DNA from 2 places in the Dehalogenimonas alkenigignens genome. Region 1 is predicted to be linked to the other one. Evidence: riboswitches for the same ligand, from Rfam matches in the RefSeq annotation. Region 1 holds a riboswitch; the other holds the start of a gene.
The links. A riboswitch is a leader RNA that binds a small molecule or an ion and turns the genes downstream of it on or off. The one in region 1 is predicted to bind molybdenum cofactor.
Positions count from the first base shown of each region.

Region 2: another riboswitch for molybdenum cofactor. It lies ahead of moaA (GTP 3',8-cyclase MoaA); the one in region 1 lies ahead of DEALK_RS08360 (ABC transporter substrate-binding protein).

Region 1 is NZ_KQ758903.1:1,595,349-1,602,569, forward strand. Features, by position in the region: gene prfA (peptide chain release factor 1) at 1-759, shown strand, start outside; gene prmC (peptide chain release factor N(5)-glutamine methyltransferase) at 756-1,595, shown strand; gene DEALK_RS08350 (electron transfer flavoprotein subunit beta/FixA family protein) at 1,721-2,509, shown strand; gene DEALK_RS08355 (electron transfer flavoprotein subunit alpha/FixB family protein) at 2,564-3,535, shown strand; molybdenum cofactor riboswitch at 3,625-3,769, shown strand; gene DEALK_RS08360 (ABC transporter substrate-binding protein) at 3,848-4,774, shown strand; gene DEALK_RS08365 (ABC transporter permease) at 4,779-5,495, shown strand; gene DEALK_RS08370 (ABC transporter ATP-binding protein) at 5,492-6,589, shown strand; gene fusA (elongation factor G) at 6,699-7,221, opposite strand, start outside.
Region 2 is NZ_KQ758903.1:1,245,849-1,253,069, reverse strand. Features, by position in the region: gene DEALK_RS06590 (MerR family transcriptional regulator) at 72-314, shown strand; gene DEALK_RS06585 (type IV pilus twitching motility protein PilT) at 316-1,398, shown strand; gene DEALK_RS06580 (MogA/MoaB family molybdenum cofactor biosynthesis protein) at 1,444-1,947, shown strand; gene DEALK_RS06575 (molybdenum cofactor synthesis domain-containing protein) at 1,944-3,155, shown strand; gene DEALK_RS06570 (MOSC domain-containing protein) at 3,184-3,624, opposite strand; gene moaC (cyclic pyranopterin monophosphate synthase MoaC) at 3,617-4,093, opposite strand; gene moaA (GTP 3',8-cyclase MoaA) at 4,097-5,086, opposite strand; molybdenum cofactor riboswitch at 5,119-5,243, opposite strand; tRNA gene DEALK_RS06555 (tRNA-Ser) at 5,390-5,479, shown strand; gene dprA (DNA-processing protein DprA) at 5,551-6,657, shown strand; gene topA (type I DNA topoisomerase) at 6,669-7,221, shown strand, end outside.

The sequences.
Region 1 (7,221 bases):
AATGCCGGCCGCAACATCATCATGGAAATCCGCGCCGGTACCGGCGGCGACGAGGCCAAGCTTTTTGCCGCCGATCTTTTCCATATGTACACCCGCTACGCCGAACTCAAGGGCTGGAAGGTAGATGTTATCGACCTGTCTGAATCCGCCGCCGGCGTTTTCAAGGAGGTTATCTTTGAGATCGACGGCGAGGAAGTATACAACCGCCTGAAGTTCGAGAGCGGCGTCCACCGTGTTCAGCGCGTCCCGGTGACTGAGGCCGCCGGACGCATCCATACATCGACAGCGACGGTAGCGGTGCTGCCGGTCGCCGAGGAGGTCGAGGTCGACATCAGCCCCGACGAGCTGCGGGTCGACATCTTCCATTCCGGCGGGGCGGGTGGCCAGAACGTCAACAAAGTGGCTACCGCGGTGCGCCTGACCCACCTGCCCACTGGTCTCGTCGTTGTTTGCCAGGACGAGCGTTCCCAGCTTCGGAACCGGCAGAAAGCCATGGACGTGTTGCGGGCACGCCTTCTGGCGATGGAACAGGAGAAGCAGCAGTCGGAGGTGACCGACGCTCGCCGCTCCCAGATCGGCACCGCCGAGCGCTCGGAGAAGATCCGCACCTACAACTTCCCCCAGGACCGCCTGACCGACCACCGCATCGGCCTGTCGGTCCACAACCTGCCGAAACTGCTGCAAGGCTATCTTGATGACGTCATTGACGCTCTGGCTACCGATGAGCAGGCGCGGTTGCTGCAATCCGCCGGCATATGACCGTCGCCGCCGCTATCCATCAGGCTTCCGCTCGCCTGTCAGGTCTTTCTGCCCGCCTCGACGCCGAGGTGCTGATGCGCCATGTTCTCGGTCTTTCTCGTATCGAGTTGTACCGGCGCCTTTTCGATGTTCTAACACCAGGCGATGAAGCCCTTTATTCGGTGTTGATCGATCGGCTGATCGCCGGCGAGCCGCTGCAGTACCTCACCGGGCACACCGAGTTCTATGCGCTTGAGTTTTATGTCAACCCAACCGTCCTTATTCCCCGTCCGGAGACTGAAATCCTTGTCGCACAAGCCCTCGATATCGCAAGGCTCAAGACGGGGGACAAGCATAACGCGCTGGTTATCGCCGATGTCGGCTGCGGCTCCGGCGCGGTAGCTGTAACCCTGGCAAAACATTTGCCTGAATCGGTAATCTTTGCCATCGATACCTCGCCAGAGGCTCTTAACCTGGCCCGCCGCAACGCCGCCAGCCACGCCGTTACGAACATCGAGTTCATCCATGGCGACCTCCTCGACGGCGTCGCTGACCGCCGCCTCGACATCGTCTGCGCTAACCTGCCCTACGTCCCTTCCGCCGAGGCCAGGGGCAACAGGTTTGAACCACAGCTTGCGCTGGACGGCGGGCCGGACGGTTTAGATATCATCCGCCGCCTGGTCAGCCAGACTGCTGCCCGCGATGATAAGCCCGGCTGGTTGCTCCTCGAGTTCGGTTCATGTCAGTCCGCTGCGGTCAAATCAATAATTAATCAGGCATTCCCCGGAAACCGTACCGAAATCATCCGGGATCTCATCCCCCTTGATCGTGTCTCGGTCACCAAACTTCCCCCGTAGCGGATAACATATGAACTTGATAACTCGCGTCGTAGGACCCGTGACGCAGTTGACCGGGACGCAGTGCGGGTGTTAAATTAAGCCAGTCGTTGACCAATCGTTCAATTACGTCGAGGAGGCTGCTCTTGGATATCATCGTTCTGATCAAGCAAATCCCCGACCCCGAAATTCCTCCAGCAAGTTTCAAGATTGATCCCTCCGGCACCAAGGTCGTACCTCCCGCCGGAGTCTCTCCGGTGATCGATCCCTACTCTGAGCACGCTCTGGAGGCTGGGCTGCGGCTCAAAGACACCAACACTGGCAGCACCTTGAAAGCGGTTTCTTTGGGAAGCGGCCTTAATAAAGAACTCCTTAAAAAAGCCCTCGCCCTCGGTGCCGATGAACTCATCCTGTTGGACGACCCGGCCTTCGCCGACCTGGACAGCGCCGCTGCCGCCGCCGTCCTTGCCGCCGCAGTTAAAAAGATCGGCAAGTTCGATGTTATCCTCGCCGGTCGCACCGCCGCGGATTGGGACGCCGGCCAGACCGGCCTGCTTCTGGCTGGTCACCTCGGCCTGCCTTCATTGTCCCGCGCCCGCAAGGTCGAGTTCACCGGCGGCAAACTTCGCGTCGAGCGCATCGTCAACGGCGGCTTTGAAGTCGTCGAGGCAGCCTTACCCGCTGTCGTCACCGTTTCTGGAGAACTCGGGAAACTCCGTCTGCCCAACATCAGGGGAGTACTCGCCGCCAAGAAAAAGGAGCCGCTCTTTTGGAAAGCTACCGACCTGGGCACCGTCGCCGTTAACCGTCTGGTGAAGCTGGTGAGGCTCTATCAACCGGTGCGGGAAGCGAAGTGCGAACTGATCCCCGGCGCCACCCCTGAAGAACAGGGCGCTAACCTGGCGCTGAAGCTTCGTGAACTAAAGCTGATCTAGCAGTTCCCAACTTTCCCTCCCGAGAGGAAAGACATAAAAGGAGCGGGTGAAAACATGCCAGATAATCAAAGCGTCCTAATCGTCGTCGAGGTCAAAGGCGGCACGCCGGCGCCTGCCGCCGCCGAGCTTTTCACCGCTGCGAAGGCAATCACCGCCGACGAATCCATTTTCGCCCTTGTTGTTGGCACCGGCGCCAGAGAGGCCGCCGTTGCCGTCGGTAGATTGGGTGCCGTGAAGGTCTTTGCCGCCGAAGTCGGCCAAGTTTCGAGTGATGCCGTCGCCCTGACGGTGATGCCGCTGGCCGCTAACTTGAACCCAAAAATCATCCTCCTGGCTGAAACCGATTTAGGCCGCGACCTGGCGCCGATGCTGGCCGCCCGGCTTTCGACCGCCGCTGTAACCGATGTTATCGCTATCCGTACTGAGGGCGGCAGCCGGATTTTTACCCGCCCCGTCTACGGCGGCAACGCGCTGGCGGATTTTACCATCGATACCGAACCCCAGGTCGTTTCCATCCGGCCCAAGACCTTCGCTCCGGCACCGGCCAACGATAAGCACACCGTTGAGATTTTGGAATTGCCGGCGGCTGAACCATTGACGGGTGTTCAAATCCTGGAGCGAGTAGCCGTGAAAGAGACTGGCCCAAAGATCGAAGAGGCAAAAATCGTCGTCGGCGGCGGCCGCGGCCTGGGTGGGCCCGAGGGTTTTGCCCAGCTCCAGGAACTCGCCGGCCTCCTCGACGGTGTCGTTGGTGCCTCCCGTCCGCCGTGTGACCAGGGTTGGTGGCCAGAATCTGGACAGATCGGAGTCACCGGCAAGATCATCGCCCCGGATTTATACATTGCCGTCGGTATCTCCGGCTCGTCACAGCACCTTTCTGGCGTCTCCGGCGCCAAAACACTCGTGGCCATCAACAAGGACGCCGAAGCAAACATTTTCAAAGCCGCCGCTTACGGCGTCACCGGCGATTGGAAGAAGGTTGTCCCGGCCCTCGTCGCCAAGGTCAAGGAGCTCACCGGCAGATAGCGTTACCATTCACTCCGGCGAACCATGATGGGAACCGTCATCGATTCCTGATTGACCGGTATTAGTACTCTGTGTTACCATGAGCTTAATTAAATATTGATCTCCGAAGTCTTGGAGCCTAACTCCTCGGTGATATGGCGACAAGACCGGCGGTCCTTCACAGAAGGACCCGAGGGTGATGCCGGAAACGGCGCCGCCTCCCGCGATTTGGAAAGGAGAGCATGCCATGACGAGGGTACTCCGTGGCCGCGCACCTCCTTAAAAGAGGTGCTTTTTGTTTGTACTATTCCAAATATTTGATAAGGGGTACAGATGAGAAAAACATGGTTAAAAGTTTCCGGCTTGTTGTTGTCGATGCTACTCGCGGCTTCATCGATCGCCGGCTGCAATGGATCTGATAATCCATCAACCACCGGTCCGACGGTATCGCCGACCACCGAACAGGGCAGCGGCATCCTCTCCCCGGCAAAACGCCTCAAGGTGGCTACAACCAGCTCCCTCTACGACACCGGCTTGTGGGCCCTCCTGGAGCCCATGTTCGAGAAAGAGTTCGGAGTGGAAGTCGATGTCCTGTATGCCAACACCGGTATTGCCCTGCAATACGGCCAACGCGGCGATGTTGACATTATCACCGTCCATGACAAGGCTCGGGAACTCCAGTTCATTGCCGACGGTTACGGTACAACCCGCAGCGCTTTCGCTTACAATTATTTCGTTATTGTAGGCCCTGCCTCCGATCCGCTCGGATTGAAAGGCCTTTCCGCCGAGGATGCCTTCAAGAAGTTGTTCGCTTCCAAGACCGCCAAGTTCGTCTCCCGTGGCGATGCCTCCGGGACCAATTCCAAGGAGCAGGCTATTTGGAAGGCTGCCGGCATCACTTACACCGATGTCCGCAGTTCAGGCGCTTGGTACGTCGAGTCCGGCCAGGGCATGGGACCAACTCTTCAGATGGCCGGGCAGCTTCAGGGTTACACCCTTTCCGATATTGGCACCTTTTTAGCTTTCAAAGGACAGACCGGCCTGACTTCTATCGTAGATAAAGGGTCGATTCTGCTGAATGTTTATGCCGCAGTCCCGGTCAATCCGGTAAAAGTTGCCGTGAGTAACAAGGACATGGCTCAAAAGATGGTCGAATGGCTGTTGTCCCCGGCCATCCAGAAGATCATCGGCGACTACGGCGTCAAGGACTACGGCGCGCCGCTATTTACCCCTTGCGCCGGAAACGAACCGGCGAATTAATTAAATGGAAGAGATCTGGCTTGGTCTGCAAAGGGCTATCGAACTAATCTTTTCGGCTGATCCCGACGTTATGGAAGCCACCTGGCGGTCGCTGAGTATCTCAGCGACCGCCAGCGTCATCGCCGCAGTCATCGCTCTGCCTTTAGGCTCTCTCATCTTCCATAACACCTTCCCCGGCAAGCGCTTCCTGATCAGCTTCATCCATACCCTGTTTTCCCTGCCGACGGTTTTGGTCGGCCTGTTTGTCTTCCTGCTGTTCTCGCGCTCCGGTCCGCTTGGGGAGTTCGGGCTGCTTTTCACCCCGACAATTATGGTTATTGGCCAGGCTGTGCTGGTGACACCGCTGATACTCGGCCTCGTTATTTCGGCGCTCTCCGGAATCGACCTCATGGCTAAAGAGACGGCAATTGCCTTGGGCGCCAGCCGCTGGCAAATGGGATTGCTGTTGATCAAAGAGGCCAGGTACGCTATCTTCACCGCCTTCATCCTCGGCTTTGGTCGTGCCATCTCCGAAGTCGGCCTGGCGCTCATGGTCGGCGGCAACATCCGCGGCTTCACCCGGGTGCTGACCACCGCCATCTCGCTCGAGACCAGTAAGGGCGACATCGAACTGTCGCTGGCCTTGGGAATAATCCTGCTGGGTATTGCCCTGCTAATCAATATGGCGCTCTCCTGGCTGCAGCAGCGCGGTACAGACGTCAGGCGGAGACCGGTGGAATGAATTTTTCGAACGCCAAACCGATTATCGAAGCCCGGGGGCTACGACAGCGTTATGGCGGCAACTTCAGCTTGAAAGATATAAACTTGACCGTCGCCGCCGGCGAGACAGTGGCGCTGATCGGTCCCTCCGGCGCCGGTAAAAGCACCGTCCTCAGGCTGCTGGATCTCCTGGAGCAACCGTCTGGGGGCGCCATAGTCATTGGCGGGCAGCAGGTGACCGGCAGCGCCTCCAGTCGACTGGAGTTGCGCCGTAAAATGGCTTTCGTTCATCAGAAGCCGCTCGTCTTTACTACCTCGGTATTTGACAACATCGCTCAGCCGCTGCGCTGGAGAGGTATGAAAGGCGAAGACATTAAACCCAGGGTAACGGCGGCGCTGGCCGAAGTTGGCCTGGCAGGCTTTGAAGGCCGTCAGGCCAAGACTCTATCCGGCGGCGAAACGCAGCGCGTCGCCCTGGCGCGGGCGCTGGTCACCAGTCCTGACATTCTCTTCCTTGATGAACCGACAGCCAACCTGGACCCCAATTCCACCGCTATGGTCGAGGAATTGGTCTCAAACATCATCGGTAAACGCCGCCTCACGGTGGTCATGGCAACCCACGATTTGGCGCAGGGTCAACGTCTGGCAAACCGAATCGGCGTCATGATGAAAGGTGAACTGCTACAACTCGGCACCAGTGACGAAATCTTCATGGCGCCAGCCTGCCGAGCCGTGGCTGAATTCATCGGCATTGAAACGATACTCGAAGGCTCAGTGATTGAGTCAATCGGCGGACTCATCACTGTCGACGTTGCCGGAAAATTGATACAGGCAACTGGTGAATTTATGCCCGGCGACCGGGTCAACCTGTTCCTCCGGCCGGACCATATCACCGTCAGTCTGAAATCTGAAATCGGTTCCAGCGCCCGTAATAGGCTTGAAGGCACCATAGTCAACATAGCCCTGGTCGGACCGCTGGTCAGGTTGGAAATAGACTGTGGGATCCACCTGCTGGCGGTCGTTACTCGCCAGTCCGCCGATGAACTGGGTTTGGCGATAGGCAAGCCGGTGGTTGCCTGTCTCAAGGCCGCCGCCATCCACGTCGTCAAGGTTTAGCTTTTGGTGAACGGCCACAAGGTTACGTAAGTTCGAAGACAAAACTAAAGAGGGGCTTTAGAGCCCCTCTTCGTTCTTTTTCTTTAAACGCACTAAAACCCGGCGCTTATCAATGCGTAGACTGCGCTGCCGCCAATTCCGCTGCCCGGTCGGCGACCAGTTTTTGCGTTAGGTTAGCCGGCACCTGCTGGTAATGATCGAACTTCATCGTAAACGAACCACGGCCTTGAGTCAGGCTTTTCAGGTTAACGGCATAACGTTGGACTTCAGCCAGCGGCGCCATCGCCTCAATAATTGTACGGTCCCCGTCAGGATTCATACCCTGGACATGAGCGCGCTTGGTATTAAGGTCGCCGATAATGTCACCCACGATCGAAGACGGGACATTTATCTGGAGACTGACGATCGGTTCCAGCAGCACCGGCCCGGCCTGCTCCATACCTTTCTTCAGCGCGCCTGCGCCGGCGATCTTGAAGCAGATCTCGGAGGAGTCCACCGGGTGGAAACTGCCGTCGCACAGGGTGGCGCGGAGGTCAACGATCGGAAAGCCCAGACTACCGCCTTCTTGCACTGCTTCTTTGATGCCCTTTTCCACCGCCGGTATATAGTTGCGGGGAACAGCGCCGCCGACC
Region 2 (7,221 bases), 350 kb from region 1:
AAATACCCATTTACTCGGACTGAATGATACGTTAAAGTATATCCGAATATAGCCATACAGGTCCGAAATCAATGTCTGTTATTCTTAAAGGCGTAAAATACTATCGAACTGCAGAAGTCTGCGATCTGGCAGGCATCAGCCGAACGACCCTGTTTCGGTGGCTGAAAAGTAACCTCCTTGGCAGTGCCGTCGCCCGCGACCGCCGTGGTTGGCGGTTATTTACCGAAGCCGAGGTCGAAATGCTGAAGGCTGAAGCCGATCGCGTGGACGGCGAATCCGACAATCCCAATATTTCACACGCTGGAGCGAGATGAAGTGTCGCAAATAGATGAATGGTTAAGGCTCCTGGTTGAACTCGGCGGTTCCGACCTCCATCTGCGAGTACCAAGCCCCCCGGTTATACGGGTAGATGGCGAACTCGTCATTCAGGGTCAATACGCTAATCTCAAGACATCCGATCTGGAAGCCGTCCTTGATGAAATCGCCAAACCGGAACAGAAGGAAACTTTCTTACGAGAGAAAGAGCTTGATTTCGCTTACAGTTTAGCGGGGGTCGCGCGTTTCCGCGTTAGTGTTATGCGACAGAGGGGTACTCTTTCATTAGCTTTCCGTCAGGTGCCGTTTCAGATCCTCTCTATGGAACGGCTTGGGGTACCTGCAATCTGTAAGGAACTTATTTTAAAACCACGTGGCATGATCCTGGTGTGCGGACCGACGGGCTCCGGAAAATCAACGACCATGGCCGCGATGGTAGACTACCTGAATCAGAATGCTTCACGTAATGTAATCACTATCGAAGATCCGATTGAATACCTGCACTCGAATAAAAAATGCTTGATCGCCCAGCGGGATCTCGGAGATGATACCAAAGCCTTCGCCGTCGCTTTGAAACACGCCCTCCGCCATGACCCGGATGTAATCATCGTCGGTGAAATGCGTGACCTTGAAACCATTTCTACGGCCATAGCCGCGGCTGAAACCGGGCACCTCGTCGTTGGCACGCTTCACACCACCGACGCTGCCCAGACCGTTGACAGGGTAATCGATATCTTCCCGCCTTCTCAACAGCAGCAAATTCGGCTGCAATTCAGCCAGGTGATTGAAGCTGTACTAGTCCAGACTCTGATTCCCAGGCTCAACGCCAAAGGAAGAGTACCTGCTTTTGAGGTGATGGTTGCCAGTCCGGCGGTTAGAAACCTAATTCGCGAGCAGAAAACTCACGAGATCACCAACGTCATTCAACTCTCTGGGAAAGACGGCATGCAAACTCTAGACCAGTCACTCTCGGATTTACTCCGTAAAAACCTGATATCAAAAGAGGAAGCCCTCCTGAAAAGCAGCCATCCTGAAAAACTCCAGAAGTTGCTGCAGTACCAGGCCACTGCTGGTTTTAGATAATGACCAAGATTGTCTAAAGCCGCCGTCGGCCTTATAATGCGGCTTATGGGACATATTGATCATAAGGCTGAAGCGCCCAAGTCCGTCGGCTGTGCGGTCATAACCATTTCTGATTCCCGAACTGAGGACACCGATGAATCCGGGCGCTATCTAACAGCAGCACTCAAGGAAAACGGCCACGCCGTCCTCGCTTACCGCCTGCTCAAGAACGATGCTCCGGCAATTAATAAAGCCATCGCCGGGTTCGCCGGCGATGTTTCAGTGAAGGTCATTATAACCACCGGCGGGACCGGTCTCTCTCACCGCGACATCACTGTCGAGACCGTTTCCGGTTTGCTTGACAAAGAAATTCCGGGTTTCGGTGAGCTCTTCCGATTATTGACCTGGGAAAGCATCGGCACGCCGGCTATCATGAGCCGCGCGCTGGGCGGTGTCATTTCCGGCAAAATCATCTTGTGCCTACCGGGCTCTATCAACGCGGTTAAGCTAGCCGCAGAAAAGATAATTCTGCCCGAGCTTGGGCACCTGGCGAGGGAGGCCGGGCGGTGAAGCCTTTCGGACGACTGCTGGATTTCGATAATGCCCTCGCGATAGTGTTGAATGCCGTAGTACCTGTTGACACGTCTGAATCTGTACCGATTAAAAACCTTTTCGGTCGCGTTTTGGCCGAAGATCTCCGGGCGATTATGTCAATTCCTCCCTTTTCCCGGGCTGCCATGGATGGCTACGCCGTTATTGCCGAGGATACCTTCGGCGCCGGGCGGCGAAGCCCAAAGTCTCTGCGGGTGGTAGACCAAATCTTCGCTGGGGACGCCCCTTTTGTGACTACTGAAAAAGGCAAAGCTGTCCAAATTGCTACCGGGGCGCCCATGCCTGCCGGCGCCGATGCTGTGGTCATGGTAGAAGAGACCGAGCGTGTCGATGAACAGGTCAATATCTACAAGGCGGTTTATCCCGGTGCCAACATCGGCCAAGCCGGAGAAGATATCAAACAGGGTGAAATCATTTTGAAACAGGGGACTCAGTTTGACGCCGGTAAGATCGGCGTGCTGGCTTCCCAGGGCTTCTCCGAAGCTTCAGTATTCAGAAAACCCCGCGTCGCCATCATGCCCACCGGTGAGGAGATCGCCCCCGCCGGGCAAGCTCTCAAACCGGGGCAGATCTACGATATTAATTCTCACACCCTGGCCGCGGTGGTAGGCTCAAATGGCGGAGAACCAGTGAAGATGCCTATCGCTGAGGACAAACCGTTGAAACTGCGTACTGCAATCGAAAAAGCTTTGGAAAATGACATGGTGGTCATCTCTGGCGGTTCGTCGGTCGGCGAGCGTGATCTCATGTTCAGCATACTGGAAGATCTGGGGAAGGTGCTTTTCCACGGCATCCAAGTCAAGCCGGGCAAGCCGACCATGTTCGCCGTAATCGACGGCAAGCCGGTGCTGGGTATGCCGGGATACCCGACGTCGTGTCTCATTAACGGTCATGTTCTACTTGCCCCGGCGGTAAGGAAAATGGCTCGTTTACCAGTCGAAGCGAAAAGACCCGCAGAAGCTATGCTGGCGCAGAGCGTGCCTGGCAGTGTCGGCCGACGACAGTTCCTTCCGGTTAAACTTGTCGCCGGACAAGCCTGGCCATTGTTCAAAGAATCCGGCGCAATCACCGCCACCGCTGAGGCCGACGGTTACTTGGACATTCCGGCCAACATCGACATCCTGGAAAAAGGAGAGACGGTTCGGGTTTTCTTGTTTAACGGCTGAATTAAACCCTTGCCGTCACCGGAATGAGTTACGCTCCAACAACCTCAATGGTATCCCCGGCTTGTATCTCGCCACCTTGTATGATGCGGGCAAAGACGCCCTCAAGAGGCATGACACACATCCCCACCTGGCGGTAGATCTGGCAGTGGTGATGACATTCCTTGCCGATCTGGGTGATCTCCAGCTCAACTCCCCGCCCTGTCTTTAGCCTCGTACCGACAGGCAGTGCCATCAGTTCGAGACCTTCGGTCGTCAGGTTCTCGGCGAAGTCGCCGGGTGAAAGCGTCAGCCCTTTGGCGCGCATCTTGTCAATGCTGGAATTGTCCAGCAGGCTAACCTGCCGGTGCCAGCCTTTGGTAGCGTGGGCGTCGCCTTGAATGCCGTAATCCGCCTCCAGAAAGCCGCGGCCAATATCTTTTTTCTTAGTGCCTTTTTTTATGCTAGTGCAAACGGCGACAATCTTAGCCATCCAGCCTCCTGTAAGTCCCGCTCTTGCCACCCTCTTTAGTCTCAAGGTAGATTCGTTCTATGGTCATGCCCTTGTCCACCGCCTTGCACATATCGTATACCGTAAGAACGGCGATGCTGGCGGCGGTGAGGGCTTCCATCTCAACACCGGTAGGCCCGGTGCATTTCACCTCGGCCGATACTATTAACTGGTCGGTGCCGTAAAACTCGAACTCGACTGCGGCTCCGGAAATTGTCAACGGATGGCACAGCGGTATCAGTTCCGGCGTTTTCTTGGCAGCCATTATTCCGGCAATACGCGCCGCTGCCAGTACATCGCCCTTTCTGATCTCCATATTCTTGATGAGCTCAAGTGTCTCAGGTTTCATGCTGATATGAGCGATAGCCACAGCGCGGCGGCTGGTGGTTACCTTTTCGGTCACGTCTACCATCCTGGCTCGGCCACGCTCATCGACATGAGATAATTCCATGAGCTATCCCCCGATCTGACGCATCTGGCGGCCGCCAATGCCGGCCGTTTCCAAATGGTGGCGCTCCGGTTTGGCAATGATCGCCTGTTTAAGCAGGTCTTTCAAATCCGAGATACCGGCGCCATTTCGCAAAGCAGATTTGATATCGATCTCAAGGTCGTTCAGCAGGCAAGGCCTCAGCTTACCGTCTGCAGTCAGCCGCAACCGGTTGCACTGGCCACAGAAGCGATGGCTGACCGGACGAATGAAGCCGATCGTTCCCTGTCCTTCACCGAAACTGAAGTAGCTGGCTGGACCAGCGCCGGAGAGGCAGCACGGCCACAGGTCGCTCACCATCGATTCTATCTTTTCTTTGATTTCAGCCACCGTCATTGATGGAGTACTGCCAATCCCTCCGAAAGGCATATGCTCGATGAAACGAACGTGCCATCCCTCATCCTTAGCCATCAAGGCGAAATCTTCTACCTCATCGTCGTTCACCCCGGGTATGACCACCATGTTTATCTTCACCGGCGAAAGCCCAACGCGATGAGCTTCTTGAATTCCTTCGAGTACGTCGCCAAGCTTGTCGCCGCCGGTGATCCGTTCAAAACGGCCAGGCCTCAGCGAGTCGAGACTTACATTGATGCGTTTCAAGCCGGCGCTGCGCAACTTTGTAGCCTGCTCCTTTAGCAGCGTGCCGTTGGTGGTTAGTGAAATGTCTTCAATACCCGGAATCGGCGTCAACAATTCGATCAGATTCCACAAATACGGCCGCACCAGCGGTTCGCCTCCACTCAGCCGGACATGACGTACTCCGAGGGCAGCGGCAGCTTTGGTCACCCGCTCAATCTCTTCATAACGCAAGATGTCGTCATGGTGAAGGTGGTTGATTTCGCCGTCGCTGCAGTAGGTGCATCGCAGATTGCATCGGTCTGTGACCGAAATACGCAGGTAGTTAACGCGACGATTGAAGGCATCAAAAGTGCCGGTAACGCAATTAGCTTCGGTCATTGGATCAAACAGTCCCTCAAACGAAGGACGGCGTAAGCGCTCATACCCCTCCTTTCCAAAAACGGGAGGCGCCGCCGTTTCCAGCGACACCCTGACCGGCCGTCTGCCATGTTTCTTTTGAAAGTTAGGCCGGGACGGCTCGAAGGGTTTATTCATCTAAACTATAGCATGCGGTACTAGTACCGGGCAAATACTCATACATGGTAGTATGAACGTCAGCGTTTCAAGAGTGTTTGCATTGTTGACTAACCGGACGCATTAATTTATCATTGGCGGGTTCTTCAGGCAATCAAACCACTTTGCGGAGAGGTGCTGGAGTGGACTATCAGGCACGCCTGGAGAGCGTGAGTCGAGGTAACTCGACCGTGGGTTCGAATCCCACCCTCTCCGCCAATTCAAGTTTTCCACTCAGTCATTCCTGAACGATTGTCTCTCGCAATGCCCTGTGTTAAAATTGCGACGCTTTGAACGAACAGAGTAACACTGTCCATTACCTGGGTTTCAGTCTTATTCCAGGTATCGGCCGGGTCCGGCTTACAATGTTGGAGAAATATTTCGGAGATCTTTCGACCGCCTGGAAGGCCAACGAAGCGGAATTATCGAAGGTCGGTCTCGATTGCGGTACGATTAATTCAATTGTTTACTGGCGATCTAAAGTTGAACCAGCGCGTGAACTGGAAAAAGCAGATCGTTTCGGGGTTTCCGTCGTCACCGCAGTAAGCCCAAAGTATCCCTCCAGACTTAAGGAGATTTACGACTATCCACCAGTTTTGTATATCAAGGGTAATCTTCTGCCTGAGGACCAGCTTTCAATTGCGGTGGTGGGGACACGAAATCCAACAGCCTATGGCAGGCAAGTGACCGAGGAGATCGTAACCGCGCTTAGCCGAAATAATGTCACCATCGCTTCAGGTTTGGCCCGCGGGATAGATACGATTTCCCACTCTTCTGCCCTAAAAGCGGGCGGTCGTACGATTGGGGTACTAGGCTCCGGGGTTAATGTAATATACCCACCAGAAAACACAGCTATCGCAAAGCAAATAATTGAAAATGGGGCTCTAATTTCAGAGTATGCGATGGATATGGGACCAAGGCCTGAAAATTTCCCCCGGCGTAACCGCATCCTCTCAGGCTTGACGTTGGGCACACTAGTGACTGAAGCTGGGGAAAAGTCAGGGGCTTTAATTACCGCCGAATACGCCTTAGACCAAAACCGAGATGTTTTCGCCATACCGGGGAACATTTTCTCAGCCAAGAGTTCTGGAACAAACCGTTTGATTCAACAAGGTGCAAAGTTGGTGAGAACCGAATCCGACATTTTAATAGAGCTCAATATCGAATCAGTTGCTACACAACTTGAATTCAAAGAAACACTCCCGGTGACTGAAAATGAAAAAAACTTAATTAGATATCTTGGTGTGGAACCAGTACACATTGACGAAATTTGCCGCACATCCAAACTACCTGCTTCAGTTGTAAGCTCAACTTTATCAATGATGGAATTAAAAGGCACAGTCAAACACCTTGGCGGTATGAACTATACGCTTTCAAGGGTGATTAAGGAGTCGTAAACGAGAGTAAAATGAAGTCACCCACGAATTTCGTTATTGTTGAGTCCCCTGCCAAAGCAAGGACTCTCTCCCGTATCCTCGGTCCCAAATATATAGTCAAGGCTTCGATGGGACATATCCGTGACTTACCGAAAAGCAAGCTCGGCGTTGATACTGAGAATGACTTCAAACCGCAGTATTTAGTGATGCGAGACAAATCATCAATTCTGACAGAATTAAAAGAAGGGCTCTCCAAAGCCTCTGCGGTATTTTTAGCGACAGATCCTGACCGAGAGGGCGAAGCAATAGCGTGGCACCTGAAAGAATCTATTTGTACGCCCCGGGCGTCATGCAACCGGGTGACTTTTCATGAGATTACGCCGGAAGCAATAACTGCGGCTTTTAATTCACCGCGTGAAATCAATATGAATCTGGTAAACGCTCAGCAAGCCCGGCGCATACTCGATCGATTAGTCGGGTATAAGCTTTCACCCCTACTGTGGCAAAAGATCCGCCGCGGTTTATCAGCCGGTCGTGTCCAATCTGTAGCCTTGCGAATAATCGTTGACAGAGAACGCGAAATTC